DNA from 2 places in the Delftia sp. PE138 genome. Region 1 is predicted to be linked to the other one. Evidence: riboswitches for the same ligand, from Rfam matches in the RefSeq annotation. Region 1 holds a riboswitch; the other holds the start of a gene.

Region 1 (3,400 bases):
ATGGAGATGGCCGGGCGGTCGGGGTCGCGCGTGATGATGTCGTCCTTCTTGATGTCGAACACGGCCAGCGTCCATTCGCCGCGCCCGCCTGCCACCTGCTGCTTGATGCCGATCTCGGCCTGGTGGCCCTTGCTCAGCTTGTAAGCCGTGTTGGCCAGGTTCAGCGAGACCAAGCTGTTGACGGGATCATGGCCCGAGCTGATCTGCCCATAGACATGGGTGTCGCGGGCCAGCTCATAGGTCAGGCCCAGGCGCCAGGAGGTGGCGGCCAGCGTCTTGTTGAAATCCGTGCCGCCCACCAGCGAGTGGCTGGCAAAGTCGTAGACATCGCGGCGCAGGCCGGCCATGGCCAGCCAGCGGTTGCTGATGCGCCAGGCATCTTCCAGGTACAGCGCATGCTGGGTCACGCCGGTTTCGGTCTTGGCCTTGGTGACATCGGGGCTGGCCCAGCTGCCATGCACGGGGTCCCAGGCCGAGACCGTGGACGAGCCGCCATAGGGCGAGTTGTTGGACAGCCGCAGGTTGATGCGTGCGGCCTCCCATCCCATGGCGATCTTGTGCGATCCCCGGTCCACGTTCAGGCCCAGGCGATTGCCGGTCTGCTCCAGGTCGTGCAGGATTTCGAGGTAGTCGGAGCGGCCCACGGTCCAAGTGGCGGGGTTGAGCGCGTAGGCCTCGATGTTGCGCCAGTGGCGGTCCGACTGCACGTGGTACAGCTCGTTGCGCACCGTCAACCAGTCATTGGCCTTCCATTGCACCTTGGCGCGCAGGCGCTCGTCGGCATAGCGCAGCACGCTGTCTTCGGCGTTGTAGTTGCGGTCGCGCAGGGACTCCACCACCTTGCCGTCCAGGCCCGGCGTGCCCCAGTAGCGGCTGGGCTTTTGCACGCTGCGGTCGGCAATCAGGTCGATCTGCAGGTCGCTCGTGGGCTCCAAGCGCAGCGTGCTCATGAACTTGCCGTTGCGCGACTGGTCCAGGTCGCGCTCGCCCGCGCTGCGCGCGGTGTAGCTGTCGATGCGGTAGCTGGCATAGGCGCCCAGGGCGCCGGTCACGCCCAGGCCCAGGCGCAGCGTGTCGTCCGTGCCCGCGCCCAGCAGCACCTCGGCCGAGCTGGTGCGGCTGGGCTGCTTGCGGATGGCGTTGACCGTGGCGCCCATGGTGCCGCTGCCATACATCAGCGAGGCCGGGCCGCGCAGCACGTCGATGCGCTCGTAGCCCCAGCTGTCCCCGGGATAGGCCGTGGTGCCGGCGGCCACGCCCAGCACCATGCCGTCTTCGGCCACGCCCACGGAGTTCACGCCCGCAAAGCCACGGCTGCTGAAGGACAGGCCGCCGTTGCCCGGCGTGCTGCTGGAGGTCAGGCCCACGGTGCGCGTGACGGCGTCCACCAGGGCGTAGTCGCCGCGCTCCTGCATCTGCTCGGCAGAAACACCATCCACGCTGGCAGGCACTTCCTGGTTGGAGACGCCGGTATGGCTGGCCGAGCGCGCAGGCTGGGCCAGTTGCTGGCCGATGCGTTCGGCCTGGCCGGTGACCTGCACTTCGGGCAGGACAGTCTGTGCCTGCACAGGAACGGACAGGAAGGCGCAGGCCAGGGCCAGCGGGCTCAGCCGAAGGCAAAGGGAATCGGCAGCACGGGTGCTGGGAACGCAGGAAAGGGAGGAATGCATTTCGAACATCGGTCTTCGACCGCCTGATGCGAAAGCAAGGCACTGCCGCCTCTCCAGCCAGCGTGCAAGGATAGGGTGCAGGACATTGCCATCCGCACCCCGCAGACAGTCAAGAAAGCGCCCGCTCAGCGGGCGCGAAACGCAGCAGGCCGGTCTCCGGGCTCACAAGCGGCGCAAGGACATGCCTTGCGCCCAGCGCCCCGTCTTCCCAATCCACCCGCGAAAAGCTGCATGTTGCAGACCACGCCATGAACCAGTGACAGCCTGTCATCGCCCCTCCGCAGGGTTGCGGAGTCTGGCGGTACAGGCATGGAACGCCTTGACTTGTTTACCGTTGCGGGGGCAGCCAAGGCCTGTGCCGGCAGCGCAAAAAGCATTTGCTGGCAGTCACCTTGTTCCCGTTTCATCCCCATGGCTGGCATGTGGACACCTGATGCACGGATGCCTTTGCAGGCGCGGCATTATAGCCAGCGGCCCGCGTCGGTAGCCTGCGGCGCGTCGTGCAGCAGCAGCTCCACACCCAGCCACTCGCCACGGTGAACGCGGCTGATGGCATGCCGCAGATGCACGCGGTAAAAGCCTGCCGCACCGCGCACCGGGCGCGGCCCCGTGGCGATGATGGCCGCATCCCCCAGGCCCAGCGGCAGCACCATGGGGCGCGATTGCATGCGCGGGCGCTGCTCGGTCATCACGAATTCGCCGCCCTCGAAATCCTGGCCCGGCCGGGACAGCAGCAGCACCAGCTGCAGCGGGAACACCGCCGCACCTTCGCTGTATGAGCGCAGCGGCGCATGGCCCGCCTGCGCCACATGCAGCAGGTGCGACTGCGGATGCATCTGGCCGCGCTGGCGGCCCAGCTGCCCGAAGGCCTCGAACGAGGCGGGCAGGGCAGGCTGCATGTCCATTTGGGCACGCCAGCGATTGGCAATGGCAAGCAGGTGCCGGTACAGCACCGGGCGCCATGTGTAGAGGGAGGGCGGCAGGCCATTGCGCATGGCCGCCTCGCTAGCCAGGGCGCGGCTTTCATCCGCATTCAGCAGCCGTGGCAGCAGGCAATGGCCCTCTGCATCGAGCTGGGTGGCAATGCGGCCCCAGTCCAGGCCGGCGAAGCGATCACTGCTGTTCAGCCCATCCATGTCGCCCCCTCCATTCAACCCGCCTTGCGAAAAGTGAGATTGATGCGCCGCCCGCCCAGCAGCGGGTGAGGCTGGTCCTTGAGTGGCAACACGCCGTGGTGGCGCAGCCGATCCACGCCGCCCCAGACCACCACGTCGCCATGCTGCAACAACACCCTGGCCGTCCTGTCCGCGCGCGCAAGCCCTCCAAACAGAAATGTGGCCGGCATGCCCAGTGACACCGAGACGATGGGCGCGCCAAGGTCACGCTCGTCGCGGTCCTGGTGCAGGGACAGGCGGCTGCCGGGCAGGTACTGGTTGATCAGGCAGGCGTCGGGCGCGAAGCCCTCGAAGCCCGCAGCGGCGGCCGCTTCGCCCGCCAGCTGCGCAAACACGGCCGGCATGGCGGGCCAGGGCTGGCCGCTGACCGGGTCGATGGCGCTGTAGCGGTAGCCGCGCCTGTCGCTGGTCCAGCCCAGCGTGCCGCAGTTGGTCATGGCCACCGACATGGTGAAGCCGCCCGGCGTGACCAGATGGCGCAGCGGCGCCTGGGCCATGACGCCGTCCACCGCAGCCAGCAGTGGCGCCGCATGGGGCAGGGCATGGCCGCGCAGC
Region 2 (3,400 bases), on a different contig from region 1:
GCCGGCACGCAGGGTCAAGCGGTCGTCGAACAGGGTCTGCGCGTCCTCGAAGTACAGCGCGTGCACCTGCTCGTTCTGGTTGTTGTCGTAGGGCGCGACCTGGCCCGCCGGGCCGCCCGGCATGGCCACGCGCAGGCGGTCGGAGCGCAGCTTGCTGCGCTCCCAGTCGAAGCCCATCAGCAGGTCATTGGTCTGGCTCACACGCAGGCGCGGCTGAAAGCGCAGGCCCGTGGCGTCCAGCTGGCGGTGGTTGTAGTCGCGCGCCGTGCCGGGCACGGCGCTGTTGCCCGAGCGGATCACGGGCGATGCCCAGTTGAACTCATCGGTATCGACCAGGCTGTAGAGGTGGGTCGTCCAGCTCAGGCGCTGGCCGGGCAGTGCGCCCTCGTAGGTCAGGTCCAGCGAGCGGTTGCTGCGGTTGTCGCGGCTGTAGATGTTGGCGCCCGATCCGCGAAAGCCCGCGTTGTAGATGCCGTCCGTGCGCAGCTGCAGCTCCACGCGGTGCAGCTCGTGCAGCTGCCAGCCCAGGGCGCCACTGGCGCCGCGCCGCTTCCAGCCCGTGTTCTCCATGCGCGTGCCGCCGTCGCCCGACTCGTAGTCGCCGCGCCCGCCTGCGCTCACGCCGAAGTACCAGTCGAAGCGGTCATTGGCGCCGGCCGTCTGCGCATCGGTGCGCCACAGGTCCCACGAGCCGGCCTGGACCTGGGCGCGCGTGCCAGGCGCCGTCGCTCCCGTCTTCATGATGATGTTGACCACCCCGCCCAGGGCCTGGCTGCCGTAGATCACCGAGGACGGGCCGCGCACGATCTCGATGCGCTCCACATCCGAGGGGCTGAGCTTGGACAGGTTGGCCGTGCCCGCGCGCCGGCCGTTGACCAGCACCAGCACCTGGCTGCGGAAGTCGCGCCCCTGGCCGTCGGTGGAGGCGCCGCGCAGGTTCATCGAGGTCTGGGCCGCCGTCCACTCGCTGAGAAAGCCCACGGCGTTCTCGGCCAGCAGGTCGGTGACCGAGCGCGCGCTGGAGCGCTCTATGGCCTCGCGGTCGATGGTCTGCGTGGTGCCCGCGATGCGGCTGCGCGCCTCGGGCCGCGCCGTGGCGGTCACGAAGACGGCGTCCAGCGCATCGTCGGCGGATGCACCGGCTTTGCCGGCCGCCGGTTCCTGTGCGGCGCCGGCCGCCGCGGCGCAGCAGGCCAGCACGGCCGCAGCGGTGGCCGGGCGCAGGAAGGGAGGAAGGGGAAAGGGGCCGGAACAATCGGCGGCCAAAGAAGCGAAGCGCATGCGTTGAATCCAACTGCCCCAGTCACCCGTGGGGCCTATCGTCTGAACCACGCCGCACGGCGCGCACGCCGGAGCCGGCCACGCCAGCGCAGGCTGGGGCCGGACCGGACAGGCGCACTCCCGCGGCGTCCGAAAGCAATGCAGAAGGCCGGTATCCGGGCTTGCGGAACGCTGCGGCGCGCATCGTGGGCGCGCTGCAGCAGGCATCCCCGCCTTCCCATGTCCGTCCAGACACAGTGGCTTGCGGCGCGCAACCGGTGGGTGGCGCGCCAGCGTGGGGAGTTGTATTCCGCTGACCGTTGCGGGGGCAGCGCAGGCATTGCGAGCGGCCACCTCGATGGCATCGCGCACCTGCTTCCCGTTGAACCCCTGGCCGGCAAGCGGCATGGGGCACCTTCAGCAACAGCGCACCGCCACGGCCCAGGGGCTGCGGCGGTGCGCCAGCGGCGGATTATCGCTGATGCGGTCTAGGCCCAGAAGCCCGGCACGCGGGCCAGCGCACGCAGCGCGCGGCGGCTGCTGCGCGCGCTGGTGGCCAGGCGGGCCTGCAGGTAGCCGGCGGCAAACCAGGCGCGCGGATCCGTGCCGGCCTCGTCACGAAAAAGCGCGGCCGCCACGGCCATGTCGTTGTGCAGGCCCAGCGCGTCCTGGGCGGGCACCAGCGCCTCGGCAAAGCGCCGGCCCTTTTTGCCGGGCCACATTCCGGGCGCGAATTCCCGCGCGAAGTCCGCCAGGTAGCGCAGGCGCTTGAGCCGCTTGCGCACGCGGTGCTGCTGCGCCAGCGGCAGGCGGTCGAAGTGCCGGCCGTCGCGCAGCACCTGGCGGTGCAGGCGCGCCAGCCGCCGTGCCAGGTACTTGCGCGTGCCTGCGGCGGACAGGCTGACCAGGCCGGGCTGCCGCTTGCCTGCAGGCGCCTGCGCCAGCGCATGGATCTCGGCCAGCGTTTGCAGGAACTGCGGCTCGCGCACCGCAGCGGCCGCGTCCGCGTCGGCCTGCCCGGCATCCGGCACGGTCCATTCGCACAAGGGCGCATCGGCGTCCTGCAGCAGCGGCCGCACCACGTCGGCCAGGGTGCCGGCATCGCGCAGCGTGCCCAGGCGCGCAAAGGCCAGGGCCAGCGGGGCATCCCATTCGGCGCGCATGCCGGGCGCCAGCCCTGCGCATTCGCGCAGCAGGGTGCGCAGGCGCCGCAGGGCCACGCGCAGCTGGTGGATGCGTTCGGCCTCGCCGCTGCCGGCGTCCACGGCATCCACGGCATCCATATGCGACTGCACCTGGGCCAGTGCGGCAGCCAGCGTCGCACGCACAAAGCCGGCCGCATCGGGCCGGTCGGGGAACTGCCTGGCAGGGGTGGTCATGGTCAGGAGAGGATGTGCGGGCGTTGCTGCGATTGTGGGCACCGCCCGGCCCCCGGGTCAATCGGCGCCATCCCCGCTCAGGCTGTGCAGCGCGGGCCGGGCAATGCGCACATAGTCGGCCGAGTCCAGCACGATGGAGCGGTCCAGCCGGCCCGCATTGAAGGCGATCTCGGCAAAGCGCTCCACCAGTGCCGGGTCCACCACCAGGCGCACCTGCGGGTTGAAGGAGAACGGCGGCACCGATCCCATCACGCAGCCGGTGGCGGCCTGGGCCTCCTCTGGCGAGGCCAGCGTGGCCTTGCGCACGCCCACGGCCTGGGCCAGGCGCTTGAAGTCCAGCTTGCGGTCGCCGGGCAGCACGGCCAGGAACAGCTGGGGATCGCCCGCACCGGACGCATCGCGGCTCTTGCAGAGCATGGCCTTGGCGCCCTGGCCGGGGGCGGTGCCCCGGATTTCGGCGACGAGGTCGGAGCGGCCCTCGGCAGGGTGCTCGATCACGCGAAAGCGCGCGTCCTGGGATTGCAGCAGGTGAACAAGGGTGTCGAACATGGCAGGGAGCACAAGAAACGGACAAGAAGGCAGGTCGCCTGGGTTTTGACATTTTGTCCAATTCAAAACAAAATGTCCAATATGACACAACGCACTCCCGAGCAGCGCCAACTGCTGGAACAGGTGGCCAAGATCGCCGAAGGCCTGGGCCAGACCCTTGCCCCGTTCTGCGAGGTGGTGGTGCATGACCTGCTCGACCCGTCCCATGCGGT

What was found. A riboswitch is a leader RNA that binds a small molecule or an ion and turns the genes downstream of it on or off. The one in region 1 is predicted to bind cobalamin.
Region 2: another riboswitch for cobalamin. It lies ahead of HFGMBDPB_RS01115 (TonB-dependent receptor); the one in region 1 lies ahead of HFGMBDPB_RS16780 (TonB-dependent receptor).

What each region holds. Positions count from the first base shown of each region.
Region 1 is NZ_JABEPN010000004.1:393,053-396,452, forward strand. Features, by position in the region: gene HFGMBDPB_RS16780 (TonB-dependent receptor) at 1-1,679, opposite strand, end outside; cobalamin riboswitch at 1,801-2,119, opposite strand; gene HFGMBDPB_RS16785 (2OG-Fe(II) oxygenase) at 2,132-2,806, opposite strand; gene alkB (DNA oxidative demethylase AlkB) at 2,821-3,400, opposite strand, start outside.
Region 2 is NZ_JABEPN010000001.1:242,990-246,389, reverse strand. Features, by position in the region: gene HFGMBDPB_RS01115 (TonB-dependent receptor) at 1-1,281, opposite strand, end outside; cobalamin riboswitch at 1,411-1,694, opposite strand; gene HFGMBDPB_RS01110 (CHAD domain-containing protein) at 1,749-2,639, opposite strand; gene HFGMBDPB_RS01105 (YbaK/prolyl-tRNA synthetase associated domain-containing protein) at 2,697-3,188, opposite strand; gene HFGMBDPB_RS01100 (helix-turn-helix transcriptional regulator) at 3,270-3,400, shown strand, end outside.